Regions from separate parts of the Lactobacillus sp. B4007 genome, predicted to be linked through region 2. Evidence: riboswitches for the same ligand, from Rfam matches in the RefSeq annotation. Region 2 holds a riboswitch; each other region holds the start of a gene.
The links. A riboswitch is a leader RNA that binds a small molecule or an ion and turns the genes downstream of it on or off. The one in region 2 is predicted to bind thiamine pyrophosphate.
Positions count from the first base shown of each region.

Region 1: another riboswitch for thiamine pyrophosphate. It lies ahead of thiM (hydroxyethylthiazole kinase); the one in region 2 lies ahead of J3U54_RS08840 (ECF transporter S component).
Region 3: another riboswitch for thiamine pyrophosphate. It lies ahead of J3U54_RS07125 (ATP-binding cassette domain-containing protein); the one in region 2 lies ahead of J3U54_RS08840 (ECF transporter S component).

Region 1 covers NZ_JAFNPA010000001.1:498,896-504,802, reverse strand. The annotation lists gene J3U54_RS02405 (hypothetical protein) at 1-647, shown strand, start outside; gene thiE (thiamine phosphate synthase) at 762-1,421, opposite strand; gene thiD (bifunctional hydroxymethylpyrimidine kinase/phosphomethylpyrimidine kinase) at 1,428-2,237, opposite strand; gene thiM (hydroxyethylthiazole kinase) at 2,252-3,040, opposite strand; TPP riboswitch at 3,115-3,216, opposite strand; gene tenA (thiaminase II) at 3,344-4,006, shown strand; gene J3U54_RS02380 (alpha-L-fucosidase) at 4,131-5,360, opposite strand; gene J3U54_RS02375 (PTS lactose/cellobiose transporter subunit IIA) at 5,426-5,761, opposite strand; gene J3U54_RS02370 (DUF871 domain-containing protein) at 5,774-5,907, opposite strand, start outside.
Region 2 covers NZ_JAFNPA010000006.1:41,996-47,902, reverse strand. The annotation lists gene hpt (hypoxanthine phosphoribosyltransferase) at 1-94, opposite strand, end outside; gene J3U54_RS08845 (M42 family metallopeptidase) at 322-1,404, shown strand; TPP riboswitch at 1,475-1,566, shown strand; gene J3U54_RS08840 (ECF transporter S component) at 1,611-2,189, shown strand; gene J3U54_RS08835 (tyrosine-protein phosphatase) at 2,353-3,099, shown strand; gene J3U54_RS08830 (cupin domain-containing protein) at 3,142-3,630, shown strand; gene udk (uridine kinase) at 3,704-4,345, opposite strand; gene J3U54_RS08820 (helix-turn-helix domain-containing protein) at 4,527-4,664, shown strand; gene J3U54_RS08815 (GntR family transcriptional regulator) at 5,198-5,907, shown strand, end outside.
Region 3 covers NZ_JAFNPA010000004.1:42,860-48,766, forward strand. The annotation lists gene rlmH (23S rRNA (pseudouridine(1915)-N(3))-methyltransferase RlmH) at 1-117, shown strand, start outside; gene J3U54_RS07110 (LacI family DNA-binding transcriptional regulator) at 202-438, shown strand; gene J3U54_RS07115 (glycoside hydrolase family 32 protein) at 740-2,149, shown strand; gene J3U54_RS07120 (energy-coupling factor transporter transmembrane component T family protein) at 2,204-2,857, opposite strand; gene J3U54_RS07125 (ATP-binding cassette domain-containing protein) at 2,866-4,233, opposite strand; TPP riboswitch at 4,270-4,360, opposite strand; gene J3U54_RS07130 (AraC family transcriptional regulator) at 4,528-5,466, shown strand; gene htpX (zinc metalloprotease HtpX) at 5,524-5,907, opposite strand, start outside.

The DNA of each region.
Region 1 (5,907 bases), on a different contig from region 2:
AACGGCTCTTTCAGCAAATGATCGAAGAACTAGAGCAAGTTGCTCGCAAGAAGCAAAAGAAAGCCCTAATTACTTATGATTATGCTCCGCAACTAGTCTTTAATACTCTGGCCAAGGACAATGGCTTTCACTTAATTAGAACCACAGTTATGCCCAAGATGCCTTTATCTTCAGCTTTAGAGCAGACCAAAGCTATTAAAATTGCAAGTGATTTTGAGCTCTTAAGTCTGACCGCTTTGAAAAAATGTCCAGAACAATTAGCGGAATTAGCGCGACAAAGTTATGCCGATTACCAAGAAAATCACCGGGCTAACCCAGTGGCTGATCTTTCTTTAGAAAGGTGGCAAGAAGTTATTTATGCCGATCAGTTGCTAGATGCGCCACTAGTTTTAAGAGTAAAAAATCAGCTTGCTGCCTACTCTTTTACCTTTGAAGATCATCCGCATGAATTAACGTGGGGCTGGATGGGAGCAGTAAAACCAGAACTACTAGATTTTTTACAACAACGGCAATTAAGCTGGGCGCAAGCAAAATATCAGACTTTAACTGGTGAATTTGACTCAACAGATAAGTTGGCAACTAGAACTTACCGTAATTATGCCTTTGAACTGTGTCCGGTCTATGAAACTTATTTAAAAAATGTGTAAATAAGAATATTAGGGCTAAAGTAATATGAGACAGTAGTTAATTATTTAAAATTAAATCAATAAAAAACTCCGCTAATAAACGGAGTTTTTGTGTGCTTAAAATAGCGGGCAGTTTTAATGCTGCCAATTAGTGTTTAGCATTGCGGCCACAGTTTCTGCAATATTATCGCTTTGTGCAATCATTGAAATAACAGCGGCGCCGGCAGCTTTAGTGCTTGCAATTTGGGGTAAATCTTTTTCTGTAATACCCCCAATTGCAACAATTGGACGGTCAGTTTGTTGGACCAATTTTGTCAGTCCAGCAATTCCAATTTCTGGATCAGCATCATCTTTAGACTGAGTAGCAAAGATGGGACCACTACCGTAATAATCAATTCCGCTAATATGATCCGCAAGACTTATTTCAGCACTTGTTGAACAAGAATAACCGACAATCATTTTTCCTTGCACATCTTTTATTACCCGGGAAATATCTTCATCGTCTTGTCCAACATGAATTCCTTCGGCACCAACCTTCTGGGCAAGTTTAACATCATCATCAACGAAGAAAGGAACATGGAATTTTTGGCAAAGTTCATGAAGTTCTTTTGCCATTGGTAAGCGGTCATCTTCGTTTAACGTTGACTTTGGCCCTTTATCACGAAACTGATAAGCAGTGATACCTGCTTTTAAAGCTTCTTCGACTAATTCAGGTAAAGTCTTTCCGGCTGGCAAGTCTTGTGTCCCGCAGACGAAATATGCGGTTAATTGTGTTGCGTTAAATTGAGCCATAATCTCCTCCTAATCTACCTTAACCCAATGATTAAGTGGTCCATGACCGTGACCAACCTGAATCGTTTGTTCAATCGCCTTGGTGACATACTGTTTGCCGATTTTAATTGCTTCACTGAGAGTATGGCCCAGAGCTAATTGAGCAGTAATGGCGGCTGCAAGAGTATCACCAGTACCGTGAGTCCTGTTAGTGTGCGTCCGTGGACTGCTAACCCAAAAGTCGGTACCATCTGCTAATAAAGCGTAATCGCGCACAACTTCAGCGTTAGAATGTCCGCCTTTAATAAGCACGTTTTTTACACCCATTTTTTGCAAGCTTCGTGCTAATTGGGGATATTCTTGTTCACTAGTAGCCTTAATTCCGGTAAGAGCTTCTGCTTCAGGCAAGTTAGGCGTAATGAGGTTAGCTAGCGGCAATAGTTCATTTTTAACGGTGGCAATAGCATCTTGGCTAAGAAGAGGTGCTCCGCCTTTAGCCACCATAACTGGGTCGATGGTTACCGGACCAAAGTCATATTTTTGCAGATTAAGAGCTACTTGATGGACGTGCGCTGCATCTCCCAACATACCCGTTTTACAAGCCTTAATCTTAAAGTCTGAGGCTAATGACGCAAATTGGGCATCGACCATTTCAAGTGGTAATAAAAACGAGTCTTGGACTCCGAGCGTATTTTGGGCAGTCACAGCTACAACCACCGCTGTCCCAAAAACATGTTGCATCTGAAAAGTTTTTAGATCCGCCATAATTCCGGCTCCACCACCGGAATCAGTCCCAGCAATGGTCAAAACTTGGGGAAATGAATTTAGTTCTTCTGTCATTATTGCTAACCTCCTTAATCAAATTTAGCAATAGCTGTAATCTCGGTTTCTTTGACTTTAGCTAAATAATCCATCAAATACATGCTAAATGTTCCAGGGCCTACTTCAGGATGATCATTAACGAGCAATTCTCCAGTAGCTGCAAAAACTAGGCAAGCTGTTTGCGCAGCTTCAAAAGAATTATCGCAGACGGCCGCAAAGGCGGCAACAATGCTTGAGAGCATGTCACCTGAACCAACGTGTGCCTGAAATAGCGGGGTACCATTGTAAACATGAGCGATATTTTGGCCATCGCTAATTGTGTCTGTTACGCCACTGGCAATAATTGTACAATGCAATTTTTGCGCAGTTTTACGCGTAATTTCGTCAAGATCGCCACTGCCTGAACCCGCATCAATACCTTTGGCATTCCAGGCAAAACCACCTAAAGCGGCAATTTCACCAGCGTTACCACGAATGATTGTAGCTGGGAAAGCTTCTAGCAATTTTTGTGCGGTTTGCAGGCGGTAATTGACTGCGCCAACGGCAACGGGATCAAGGACAACCGGTTTTTGAGCTTGCGCGGCAAGTAGCCCCATTTCTTTCATTTGCATAATTTGCAATTTAGTCAAAGTCCCGAGGTTGATGGCAATGCTTGATGCCATCTGAACCATTTCTTCGACCTCAGCAATTTCCTTACTCATGATAGGCGAGGCACCCAGCGCATTTAAGCCGTTAGCGACATCTTGAACGGTCACAAAATTGGCGGCATTAAGGACAATTGGATTAGTTTCACGTAATTTAGCTAACAGATCTAGTTTCATAATCTCTCCTTTAAAAATCTCCTGCGCCGATTTCAGGTCAATAAAAAAGCTTTGACATATTTGTGTCAAAGCATAAGTGGATTTTGACACGTTCCTACGCAAGAATTAGCTTACAGGTTCAAAGGGTCTGGCTATCCGCCATCTCAGCCTTCAAAAAGGCACCCCTCGTGTTATCGGTTTCAATTATAGCTACTTTTGCTGGGCAAGACAATAACTAATTTAACCGAATTGCTGCAGTGACTCGACTAAGGTAAACTAACTACTAAAAAACACGCAACTATTAATTGGGCGAGGGAGATAATAATGACTGAATTTACGGCACAATTGCGTTATGCGGCAAAGGATCTGTGGAAAAAAAGCATGGAGCAGCCCTTTGTTAAAGAGCTGCAAAGTGGCCAATTGCCATTGGCTACTTTTCGGTTTTACTTATTGCAAGACAGGTACTATTTAGCTGAATTTAGCAAAATTCACCGGCTAATGGCAAAGAAAACTACTAGTCAAGAAGTGCAACGATTCTTGCTGGCAGGTGCCCAAGATTTGCAAGAATGTGAAATAACGATGCAGCAACATTTTTTAGCGGAATTAAAAGTCACATCCAATGAGATTAAAGAAACTGACGCAGCGCCAACGGCGTATGCCTATGTCAATCATCTGTTTAAAACGCTTGAAAAAGATGGCCTTGTACCTTGTGTCTGTGCCATTTTGCCTTGCTACTGGCTTTACCAGGAAATTGGTCAAGCATTGGCGCAAACGGGTTCACCGGTTGCACTTTACCAGAAATGGATCGAGACCTATGATAGCGACTGGTATGACGTCAATGTTAGTCGCATGTTAAAGTTGACCAATGACTTAGCTGCGCAAGCTTCAGAACGAGAGCGTGGGCAGATGCAGAAAGCCTTTGTGCGCAGCAGCTATTATGAATGCCGGTTTTGGCAAATGGCGTATGAGCAAGAGCAGTGGCAATAGTTTTCTGCCTTAAAGAATTTTTTTAATTAAAAAAGCCTAGCTTCACTACAAATAGCAAAGCTAAGCTTGGAGAGCGCATAATAATTAGCGCTTGATTTGAACGAAAAATATAGTAAGAGAGTTCTTAATAATAGATTTTGGCCACGCGCTCGACTAAATTAGTGCCATATTCAAAGCCATCGGCAGCAATTTTAAGTGTGTTAGCTGTTTGATCTTGTTTAAATGCTAATGGCTCTTGGTTGTCTAGCCAAGCGATATGGTCAATTTTTTGTTTTGCAAAATTAGTGAAAACTAATTCACGTGCCTGTTCGCCACCTAGAACGACGTTGCTGTTGCCAATATTTCCTAGGTCATCAACAAATAAGTAATTACCTTTAATAAAATCATGGTCATTAGAAATAGTGGAGTAGGTTGAATGCTCATAATTATTGGTATGGTAAATTGCTTCATGGTTGATAGCCATCCATTGACCAACTAGTTCGATTAGTGAACGACAGTGGATATTCAGTGAACCATCAAATTCTGGTCCAACATTAATTAATAAGTTAGCGCCGACCTTGCGCGTCCGGCAAATTTGCTCAATTAACTGGTGCCCAGAAAGATAATTAAGGTCATTTTGGGCATTGCCCCAGTGTTTATTGAGTGTTAGCGAAGTTTCAGCGGCTAAATAGCGTTGGTTTTGAACATGCTTAATTGCAGTTGGATTGCCACGCTCAAATGTTAATACGTCAACTTCTCGACCTTCCGTTACGCCTTGTTTTTCTAGTCCGGTATTATTGGTAATAATGGCATTAGGTTGTAATTGCCGAATTTCTTGGTAAAGCAAATCTTCTTGCCAATCTGCATGTGGCTTATCCCAATTACCATCGAACCAGAAACCACCAATTTCGCCGTAATTAGTGCATAAAAGTTTAATTAGTTGACGCATTTCGGCTAAATAGCCGTTAAAGTCGTCGCGGTACTTAACGTTATTCCAATCATAAGTAGCGTAATAGATAAAGGGAGCAATCTTTTGCCGGTGGCATTCATCGGTAAAAATCTTGATAACATCTTTGTGAAATGGGGTATGGACGCTGTCAAAGTTATTAATATTCTTGGTATCAAAGAGGTAAAAGCCATCATGATGTTTGGCAGTAAGAACAATATACTTAAAGCCGCACTTCTTAGCTAGTCTAACTAAGCTGCGAATATTTTCTTCTTTTGGGTTGAATTCATTAAACGCCGCCTGATAGGTCGAAATATTTAAGATGTTCTGTGACCATTCGCCCTTGGCAAATTTAGAGTAGAGTCCCCAATGGACGAAAAGGCCAATCCCCATTTTTTCAAAATTGCTAATTTTTGTTTCTATCTTCATTATCTGTATACTTTCAATTGCTTATATTATCATCTGGTCAATTGCTACTAACTTTAAACGAAAAATTACTGTTTTTTAGCTACTTCTTGCCGCAATTTGACCAATTCTTGGTTGGTCTTAATCAACTCGGTGGCAAAGTCTAAAAAACTTTCTGCTGTAATCATTTGATCTTCAGCATGCATATATAACGGGTCAATTTTGTTATTACCAGTTTTAGCAAAATCAGCTAAAACCTTTAAGTGTAAGTTTTGCGCCTGCTTTAGTTCTTCTTTGGCGTCTTTCAGCAATGGCTCAGGGTCTTTAGCGTCAGACTTAGAGCAGGTAACTGCCTCCATAATTTCTGCTTTTGCTTGCCCCGAGTGACTAATAATTTCAAAACTAATTTCTTCTAAACCTTCCATAGCGGCCTTTCTTTAATAATTATCTACATCAATAAACTTAAATTTGTCCCATGGCTGAATGAAAGCAATAAACTGCAAATCACTAGGGACAATTTGCGCAACAACATTTTTGCGGTGGTCATGGTTGTCCATTTCCTGCTTGACAA
Region 2 (5,907 bases):
ATTGCTTACCCAATTTGACACACATTTGGTGAATATCATCTTCGGTAAACAATTTATGATCAATAATATTATCAATATTGTCGTTTTTCGGCATTTATTTACCCTTCACTTAAAACTCAAAATTCCTAATAAAATCGATTATATCATTTTTAATATAAAAAAGTAGCTCGTTTTAAACTTTTTTAGCAGTTTTGTACCCAAATTACGGACAAAATTGTTAATTTTGCTAAAAGCAGTAGGATTATTTCAGAAATAGCTTAAATTACTGCTTTTTGCTACAATGAAACATAAGGTTTAATAAGCGAAAGGTCAATTACAACGATGGAAAAAGAACAAGAAATAAAAATGCTCAAAGCTTTTTCGGATGCTAATTCAACTTCCGGCTTTGAAGGTGAATTTGTTAAGTTTTTTACTGATACAGTAAAGGATATTGCTGATGTAAAAGTTGATGGGATGCTCAACGTTTACGCTGCTAAAAAAGAAAATCAGGCTGGCCGGCCAATCATTCAGCTTGATGCCCACTCTGATGCCGTAGGTTTTATAACTCAGGCAGTCAGACCAAACGGAATGATCAAGTTTGTTCCGCTTGGCGGCTGGGTTAAATATAATATTCCAGCTTTACGGGTAAAGATTAGAAACCGTGACGGTGAATATGTTCCTGGCGTAGTGGCAACAAAGCCACCACACTTCATGACTGAAGAAGAACGAGACAATGTACCAGAAGTAGAAGATATGTCAGTTGATGTTGGTTCTAGTTCTCGTGAAGAAACAATTAATGACTATAAAATTGATACGGGTTGTCCCATTTTTGTTGACGTCAAGTGCGAATACAATGAAAAAACTGGTCTTTTCTTCGGTAAGGATTTTGATGACCGGTTTGGTGCAGCTGCAATGGCTGATGTTTTGGATAATCTCAACGGCGAAAAAACTGACTTTAACGTTGTAGCCGCACTTTCAAGTCAAGAAGAAGTCGGCTTACGGGGAGCGTATGTAACAGCTAGAAGTATTAAGCCAGACCTAGGGATTGTGCTTGAATCATGTCCAGCAGATGATACATTTACTCCAAAATGGCTTTCTCAGACAGGCTTAAAGCGTGGACCAATGCTGCGTGATATGGATACTTCATTTTTGCCTAATCCAAAATTCCAACAATACGCATGTGAAATAGCGGATAAAAACAATATTCCATATACTCGTTCGGTTCGGACCGGTGGCGGACAAGATGGTGCAGCAATTTACTATGAAAATGGTGCGCCAACAATTGTTATCGGAATTCCAGTGCGTTACGAGCATTCGGCCTACTGCTTCAGCGCATATCAAGACTTTAAGGCCTCAGTTGACTTAACTTGTGCAATTATCCGTGATTTGACTAAAGAAAAGTTGGCTAGTTTTAGTCAATTTTAATTAAATTGCTAGTTAATTGAATAACTTAAAATGTTTGCTTGATATTGTGTTATAATAGACAAAAAGATAAGAAAGTCACTAGGGGTGCCACATTTAGCTGAGAAATACCCTCCGAACCTGAACAGGACAATACCTGCGCTAGGGAAGTGTTATTAAGTATATTAGAGTGCTCCTACTGACTTAGAATGTTAGTTAGGAGTATTTTTATGTTTACAAGATCATCAAAATGGAACGTTAAAGCAATTATCCTGATTGCTTTAATTGGAATTATTATGGGAGTAATCTACACTTATGGATTTAATTGGGCTTACAATTTAATTAAGTTATTACTGCTTCCGACCGGCTTTGCTCCGGTAACAGATACTGTTTTTTCTGGATTATGGCTAATGGCAGCTCCCTTAGCGATGTATTTCGTGCCAACGGTTGGTTCAGGAACAATTGGTGAAACATTGGCAGCAGTTGTCGAAATGGCTATTGGCGGCCAATGGGGCGCAGTAACAATTTTGTCTGGTGTGATTCAAGGTGCAACTAATGAAATTGGCTTTTTCCCGCAAAAAAGTCGTTATCAAGCATTTTCTTGGCAAAGCGTACTAACAGGGGCCTTTTTTGCCGGCCTTGGTAGTTTTATTCCAACGTATTTTTTGTACGGCTGGAGTAAGTATAGCATCCAACTGCAAGTTATCATGTTTATTACTTGTATACTCTCTGCGCTTGTCTTTGACGGCGTTTTGGTAAAATTGATTACTAACTTATTTGATCAGGCATTAAAGCCCAAAATTGCTTAAATTAAAATTAGCACCGCAAAATATTTTTTGCGGTTTTTTTATAAAAAAGACTAAGAAACACAAATTAGTTTGCGAAAATCATGGACGTAGAATTCAATAAAAATTATAATATTCCTTTATGAAAACCAAAAAGTTTTAATAAATAATAAGTTTAAGGAGAATTATGACTACAGAGATAACAAATTGGCGTTCATTAGGTGGCTATGTTAGTTCGGATGGAAGAAAGGTTAAAGAAGGGCTACTTTTTCGTTGTGGTCAACTATTTGATTTAACCGATGAACAAAAAGATCGTGTTCAGAACTACTACAAAATAAAGCGACTGGTTGATTTTCGCGGTGATGAGGAGAGACAAGAATATCCAGACTATCTTTGGTCAGAATTAGATTATGAAATAATTGATGTGCTGAAAGATACTGGCACAAATCAGGCTAGTGTTGATGAAATCGTTTCGGCCAACAGCCATGTTGAACAGGACATGTTGAAAACCTATGAAGAATTAGCATTGGCAGAATCTGCTAAGCAAGGCTATCACGACTTTTTGCTAACGTTAATGACTGATCCAGTTCCAGTTGCCTTTCATTGTTTTGCTGGTAAGGATCGAACAGGGGTAGCTGCAGCCTTAATTTTAAAGAGCTTGGATGTTAGTGAGGAGCAGATTTTTATCGACTACTTAAAAACAATTTCTGCTCGTAAAAAAGCTAACGAAGAAATATTAGAATACTTAAAAGATAAGATGGATCCTAATAACCTCAATGATGTAGCAATTGCGTTAACTGTTGAACGCCAATACCTGGAAAGATACTTTTCAACCGTTAAAAAGCATTACGGTGATTTTGATCACTACTTTACTGACGGCTTGAAACTGCCACAAGATTTTAAAGAGCAAATGCAAAAGAATTACTTGGTTTAACTTAATGAAGTTAGCTGATTGAGCGTGGAGAGAGCAAAAATTATGAACCGAGAAGATTATATTAAAAGTTTGAACCTTGAGCCTCACCAAGAAGGAGGCTGGTTCCGTCAAATATATACTAGTGATGAGCAGTTCTTTGCTCAAGATAGCCAAGCAGATAGATTTTACTACACTTCAATTTATTTCTTACTTGATGATCAGAGCTGTTCCCATTTTCACCGCTTAAACCATGATGAACTATGGTATTACCATGACGGCACGGCGATTACAATTCATTGTATTGCTCCAGATGGTCATTATTATGCAGTTAAATTAGGTAAAAGAATTGACCAAGGTGAAGTCTTGCAATTTAAGGTACCAAAAAACACCATCTTTGCCTCAGAAGTCACGGAGCCAGATAGTTTCTGTCTAGTTAGCTGCATGGTTTCTCCTGGCTTTGACTATGATGATTTTGAAATGCCCCACAAACAAGATTTGTTAAAACAATATCCAGATTATGCTGAAGTAATTAAGCGGCTGGCAAATGATTAAAATGAATAAGAAAACGCCAAATTCTAAAGTTAGAATTTGGCGTTTTTTGATGCTAATTTGGTTTATCAGTTTTTTATCTAATATTTTCGCTTAAAACAGAGTGTACCTTAGTGGTGAGCATGTCGATGGCAACATTATTTTCGCCGCCTTCAGGGATGATAATGTCTGCATAGCGTTTGGTTGGTTCAATAAATTGGTGATACATTGGCTTAACTGTATCTAAATATTGTTCAATGACCGAATCAATCGATCTGCCCCGTTCCTTAATGTCACGCTCTAATCGTCTGATAAAACGAATATCATCATCCGTATCAACGTAAACTTTAATATCCATTAAATTACGAATCTCTTCACTTGCCAGTACTAATATTCCTTCAAGAATAATAATATCGGCAGGCTCGATATGGATAGTTTCTTTGCTCCTTGTGTGTTCTTTGAAGTCGTAAACGGGCATTTCAATTGGCTCGTATTGTAATAACCGATTTAATTGCTCCTCTAAAAGGGGAATATCAAAAGCATCAGGGTGGTCATAATTGATATTCTGTCTGATGTTCATCGGAATACCAGTATTATCTTTGTAATATGAATCTTGCGTCATAATTAAGACGTGTTCATTTTCCTGCATTTGGTCAACAATTTTGTGAGCGATGGTAGTTTTACCGCTGCCTGAACCACCGGTAATTCCTATCACAACGGGTTTTTCAAGTTTAGACATTGAGACACTCCTTTTTATCAAATAACATTTTACTTTACTTTTCCTTGAATTACCAACGGTTAAGGTAAAAAACATCTTTTTCTTCATAAAAAAACCAAAATTTATGGTTTAATCTGTCATTTTTTTCTCTATGATGAAGATGTGAAGAAAATAACTTGGTTGAATTAAATAGGTGAGCAAAATGAATTATAACTTGATGCCGGTCAAATACTTTATTGATGTGGTGCAGACTAACGGCTTTATTTCAGCGGCTAAAAGAAATTATGTCTCTGAAACTGCCGTTAGTTCAGCAATCCATGACAATGTTTACAAAAGCTAACAGCTTTAAGTTATTGATGATATTTTTCTATGTTAGTGTCTTCAAACAAAAACCTTATAATTTAATTTCAACCAAATATACAATCACTAGAGAAAGATTGAAGTTACATTGGATTCACCTTCAACTAAAGCTGCTGTTATCGAATCTGGTTCATATGGAATCTTAGCTTTAAACTTATCACCGAAAAGTAACTTTATAACGTCAAAAAATAGTTAATAATTTTTAATTATATTATTAATTATAGCTAACTTTAAAATATTTCAGTAATTAGAGTGGCTAGTTAAAAAATTGAACAGAGCATTATTTGCGTTATCACGCGTAAATAATGCTTTTTTGTTTCCTTTTAGATAAATTAGCTAATTTTGTTTTAATAAAGTATTGACTCTATTAATGAAAGCGATTACTATTACTTTGATACCGAAAAATGATGATTTATCATTTAATTTTAGAAAAAGGCCGGCTTTAATGCATTTTTTGACCATATTTCTTTTCAAAAAAATACATTTATTTTAAAAAGAGAACCAAAAAGCAAAATGGAATATAAAGAAAGAACTGCTGCTACACAAGCACAAGAATATTTACAGGACTTAATTCAATTTAAATTAGAAAAACCAACTTTACCGGCGCAAAGAGAGGTAGCAGACAACTTAAACGTTAGTCGCAACGCCGTTTTGCACGCGCTGGATAGACTGAAAAGTGAAGATCAGGTTGTAGTAAAGGAACGAGCTGGGGTGGTTGCTAACGCGAAGATCGACATTAACATGCTGGGAATGGAGTCAATGACTGCGGAGTTAAAAGACCAGTCTGTTGCAATCAAACATGTGGCAACGCAAATTATTGCCACACCTAAGCGATTACAGGCTTTCTTTGGCACCTCAGTTAAGCAGGTAATTAAAGTTAGCCGAATAAGACTCAAGTCTGGTATTCCGCTGACCTATGAAATTGTTTACCTTGCTGCCGAAAAATTTGCTGACCTTGCAAAAGTTGATTTTACCAATAAGCCTTTGTATGAATTCTTACAGAAGCGTTATCAGCTCAAACCGGCATACGGAAGAGAGAATATCAGCTGCTTTTTAGCTGATGAAAATATTAGTGAAGTCTTAAAGATCGCACGAGATACGCCATTATACTGTGTTAATAGTTTTAATTATTTAGAAAGTGATGAACCACTGGAAGCAACCACCCAATATTTGATTGGTAGCAGTTTTAAATATCATTTTATTGCTAACAATATTTATGATTA
Region 3 (5,907 bases), on a different contig from region 2:
GATGAATTATTAAGCTTTGGAAAGCTAACAATGCCCCATCAACTAATGCGAGTGGTTCTAATTGAACAAATTTACCGCTGCTTTATGATTAATAGTGGCAGCCCATACCATAAATAAGACAAACTGGGGCCAAAAAGCTAATTTTTCAGGCTCGATAATTTACCGAAAAAAGTCAAAATTTAAATTAAGATGAGTTTTAGTATGAAAAAAGTCGGAATTCGTGAAATCGCGCAGGAGGCTAATATTTCTACTGCAACAGTATCCCGGGTCTTAAATAATCGGGGATATATTAGCCAAGAAACGCGGGATAAGGTGCAGGCGGCAATGAAAAAGCTGGAATATCATCCCAATGACTTAGCAAGAGCCTTAGATAAGAAAAGAACATATACGGTTGGCCTAATTTTCCGTCAAATGTGCACCCGTTCCAGACGGAATTGATTCAGGACATTGAATATTTACTGTCAAATTAGAGGTATAAAGTTTTATTGTGTAATAGTCTAAATAATCTGGAAAAAGAAATTGTCTATAATAGCAATTGAAATAGCAATTGACCGAAATTTTGGAAAAATACGGCAACCGAGGTAAGCCACAGGAACTTGATGATTAAATTAAACAAATAATTCTTAAGCAAAAAGAGGACAGTTTTTCTGCGCCTCTTTTGTATTGTTTGTATCACATGAAAAAGTTTGTTTTAATGACAGTGATTAAGATATTCCGCTAGATTAGAAAGGAATTTGCAATGGCTGAAGCTGTTAAAGTTACCAATGAGCGCTATCGCCTCAAGTATCATGTTTCTACGCCGGGGGGATGGATGAATGACCCAAATGGTTTTTCGTTTTTTAAAGGCTATTACCACCTTTTTTACCAGTATTATCCCTATTCCGCACAAAAAGGGCCGATGCACTGGGGACATTATCGCAGTCGCGATTTAGTGCACTGGGAAGAATTACCAATTGCTCTAGCACCAGATGACGAGCAAAATGTTTGTTTTTCAGGTAGCGCGATTGAAAAAGATGGTCGGCTGTATTTGATTTATACAGGGCACCAATATCATGACCTGAATGATCATACGCAGTTTACTGAAACGCAAAATATTGCATATAGCGATGATGGCATTCACTTTAAAAAAGATGCTCATAATCCAATCATTGCTGCTGCTCCGGCTGATAATACGCAGCATTTCCGTGATCCGAAGGTATGGCGCCAAGGCAAGTACTATTACATGATTTTAGGCAGTCAGGCGGCAAATGGCTTAGGACGGGCGTTAAATTACCGCTCTGAAAATTTATTCGACTGGGAATATTTGGGACCAATTGCTAATGCACAAACTAGTGCGCAAGAGGGCTTTATGTGGGAGTGCCCCGATTTATTTACACTAGGAGACCACGACATTTTATTGTGTTCGCCGCAAGGCATCGAACCCGATGGTTTACGCTTTTTAAACGAGTTTCAAACAGGCTATTTTAGTGGCAAAATGGATTATCAGCAGAACAAATTTGCTCACGGGGCGTTTACAGAATTAGACCATGGACATGATTTTTATGCAGCCCAAACAATGCTTGCTCCAGATCATCGGCGGATTTTAATTGGCTGGATGGATATGTGGAATGCCAACTTCCCGGAACAAGCCGACGGCTGGTCGGGTGCGCTGACAGTTCCGCGGGAATTAAGTTATGCTTCTGGTCATTTGTATATGAAGCCGATTGCTGAATTAATGAGTTTGCGAACTGAAAAAATTATGGCTGAAGAGGGAGTGGTAACATCCCTTGAGGTCACGACGCCGGATCCGCAGCATTGTGAACTGCTTTTTGAAGCCAATACGTCATCTTGGTCGGGTAATGAAATTAGTTTTACGCTCGAGAGCAAACAGCAAGATTTGGTTTCATTAACTTGGAATAAAAAAACTGGGCAAGTAACGGTTATCCGCGCTGATAAACCTGATGGGGATGATAAACGCTATGGTAATCTCCAGACTAGCGCAAGCTTAAAACTGCATATCTTCATTGATACGAGTTCGATTGAGTTCTTCTTAAATGATGGTGAATTGGTCTTTTCAGAGCGTTATTATACCGAGAATCAACCGCAAATCTTCTTTAGCACTGATAAAGGAATTAAGGCAAAAGTCGAAGGTTATACTTTGGCGCAATAAACTCTAGCTAAAAAGAGCAGCAGTGGTGGTTAAAACATCACTGCTGCTCTTTTATTATTTTAATGTAAATAAGGCAACGTTAGTGGCTAATAAAAGACCAGCAGCCCATAGCCAATCGCTGCGTTTAACGGGAACAGCTACGATGACAGAGCGCTTGGCATCTTCGCGAAAGCCGTGCGATTCCATTCCCTGTGCCAAGTTTTCGGCCGAATTAAGCGCGACTAGGATAGCCTTAAAATAGAGAATGGGAGACCAAAAACTAAGATAAACACCACGCATCATTGCCGCTGTGCGAATTTGTTTAACGGCAGTTTGCATGCGTGGAATAATGTTGAGTGCTGCTAGGACCCCGTATGCGAATTTGCTAGGTAAATGAAAATTCTGTTCAAATGAACGTGCCAATTCTTCGGCACTAGTTTTTTGGGCGACACAGCAGATTGTCAGCGTATAGACGTAGATTCTGCTAGAAAGACTTAAAGCGTTGGTTAAATTGGGCTGAGGTGCAAACCAGTAGAGTGTGGCAAACACGGTAAAGGCCGCAATTAACGGCACGGTAAAAGTTAATAGGAGATTTTTAACTTTCATGTGGCAGTAAAGTAAATAGCACGTGCAAAAGCCGATAATTAGCACATTGGTAATTAGACTGGTTTTAAAAGATATTTCAACCGAAATAATTAAAGCGACAAAGAATTTAAAACTGGGATTCATAACTAGCCTCACTTGTCTACGTATGTTAATTGTTGCTGGTCAAATACAAGGTGGTAATCGCACCAATCTGCCAAATTAGTTAGTTCATGGCTGATAATCAGAAGTGTCTGCCCTCTTTTTTCCTGGCTTTCGCGCAACAGACCCATTACTTTTTGTGCCGATTCGTGATCTAAGCCGCTTAAGGGTTCATCAATTAATAAAACGTCTTGATCAGCAATTAGCATTAATAAAATTTGTAATTTCTTTTGTTGACCGCCCGAAAGTGAGTAGACGACTTGGTCTAGTGTCTGGTCAAGATCAAGGTCTTTCACCTCTTTTGCAATTTTTTGATCAGAATAAAAGTTGCTGGTGCGCATTTTTTTACTTAGGTTAAGCTCATCTTCAACGGAAACGTTAATAAATTGATCACTTGCACTTTGAAATATCTGCCCGACTTGACGCAAATATTTTCGCATGCGTAAGTTGCGAATTTCTTTTTGGCGGTAAGTCAAGCTACCAGTGTATGTGAGCATTTTGGTTAGCGCATTGAAAAGCGATGTTTTCCCCACGCCATTAGGGCCAGTGATTAGGGTGGCTTTGCCTGCCACAATCTTTAGGTGCTCCTGTTTTAGCAGTAACCGGTTCTGCTTAATTAAGGTATTAGTAAGTTCAAAGCAGCTTGTTTCATTAGTTGGTAGGGCAAAAGAATAATGCTCGTGGTGGTCATTTTGCCGAAGAAGCTGCTTTTTTTCGGCAGTGCTTAAGGCAGTAACCTGGTGACCGGTAAATTTAAACAAACAGTCACAAATACCCTCATAATCGGCTAGAACATGGTCGCTTAGAATAATTGTTTTTCCTAAGTCACGAAGATGAGCCAACTTTTTAATTAAAAATTGGCGGGCAGCAGGGTCGCAACTTGCAAAAGGCTCATCAAGCAGAAAAAGATCGACATCCATTGCAATTAAAACAGCAAGAGCTACTCGTTGCTGCTCACCGCCAGACATAGTATTGATTTTTTGATCAAGCAGCTGGTCGATCTGGGCAAAAGAAGTTGCTTTTTGCAATCGTTTTGAGTAGTGCTCACGGTCAATTTCCAGGTTTTCAAGTGCAAAAATGATCTCTTCACGCGGTGTTGCCATTGTGAATTGCTCGCCAGCATTTTGAAACATCATTGCACTCTTAAGCCCATTAAGATCGATAGTTCCACTAACTTTACCAGCATATTTAGGATAAAGGCCAGCTAAAATTTTTAATAGCGTCGATTTACCGCAACCTGTTGGCCCGATTAATAAGGAAAATTTGCCCGTCGGGATATTAAGATTAACATCTTGCAAAATAGGCTTTTTTTCATCGTATGAAAAAGTAAGGTTTTTAGTTTTCAGCAATTTTTTAACCAATCTAAAAAAGTCGCCATGGCATAATGCCAGGCGACGTTAAAATTCGATGCTTTTCCCTTCGCTGGCATTATCCATAGCAGGTTCAGTGGGTATATTCTCAGCCAAGATGGCACCCCAATATTTCAGGTCAATTATACATAAAAGCAATTTTCTTGTCTAGTTGCGGCAAATTAGGCGTCGTTAATAGCACTTAAGGCTCAACTTCTATCACAGATATTAAAAACATATAAATAGCGGCGCTTTTTGCTATATAATAAAATTATGAAAATAAATTACTAATTAGAAGGTGACATCATGGCAGCAGTTAAGCTAGAACAATATTTGGCAAGTGTATTGGATTCAACTAATGTGGATACGAATGAAGTCCGGCTAAAGCCCGGAAACAAGGCCTTTAACCTGTTTAGGGTTTACCTTGAAAATCATAATACGGGCATTCACCGGTACCAAACCAGCAATCCCACAATTTTGTACGAAGCTGAAGGCATGGCAAAAACTAAAATTAACGGACAAAACTTAACTTTAAAAGCGGGTAATTTGCTGTTTTTGCAAGAAAAATGTGGCTATGAGGTCGAAAAACAAGGGAAAAATGATCTTTTGGTCAAATTAGAATTTAGTTCAAAGGTTAATTGCGCTGATTTTTTGGGAGAAAAAACAACGCTCAATTCACGTGAACAAAAAGTAGCCGAACAGCTTGTTCAGATCCTCAAAACTAAGAGACTATTAAGTTTGCGCTGCTCACAAATGTCGCGCCCGAGTCAGTTAATGAAAAAAGTTATTGATGAATATTTAAACCACAATCTTTTTACGCGCAGTATTATTGCCGCAGAATTGCGAATACTTGTGATTACGGCAATTAGAAATCAAGACTTGGAAACAGCGCCAGCTAATCAACATAAGTTTGCGCAAACGGCGTTAGAACGTTACATTGATGCAAACTATACTGATATTACTTTAAATGAAACAGCAGAACACTTTGGACTCAACCCGAATTACTTTTCCAGTTTAGTTAAGCAAAAAACTGGTAAGAGCTTTGTTGAACATGTTGATGAACGCCGGATGCAGGAGGCACGCAATTTGCTTGCTCGACCTGACATTTCGGTTAAAGAAATCATTGCGCGGGTCGGTTATAACGGTAAATCGTTCTTTTACAAAAAATTTAATGAATATTACCATGAAACGCCGGTACAAATGCGTGCAGAACTGTTTAGACAGGCCAATATCAATTTAAAGTAAGAGCAATATTTTTATCAAAAAAGGAGCGGACTATTTTGCAGAGCGCTCCTTTTTAAGTTACATTTTTTCCAAACGTTTAATTCGGTCACTTGTAGGCGGGTGACTGTCGAATAAGTGGGTAAGACCATGCCGCTTACGTAGCGGATCTTCGATATACATGCCAGCACTACTTGGATCAGCAGCTTTCATGGGGTCAGAACCGTCAATTTTTGTCAAAGCAGAAATCAAACCGTGAGGATTACGGGTCAACTCAACTGAAGAAGCATCTGCTAAATATTCACGGTTGCGTGATAAAGCCATCTGAGCAAGACTGGCACAAATAGGGCCTAAAATAAGTACAAAAATGATCGCCACGATTTTGAAAATAACGACAATAGTATTGCCATTATCGTTATCACTGTCGCGATCATCATCAATCCACCAAATATAGCGACTAGCAAT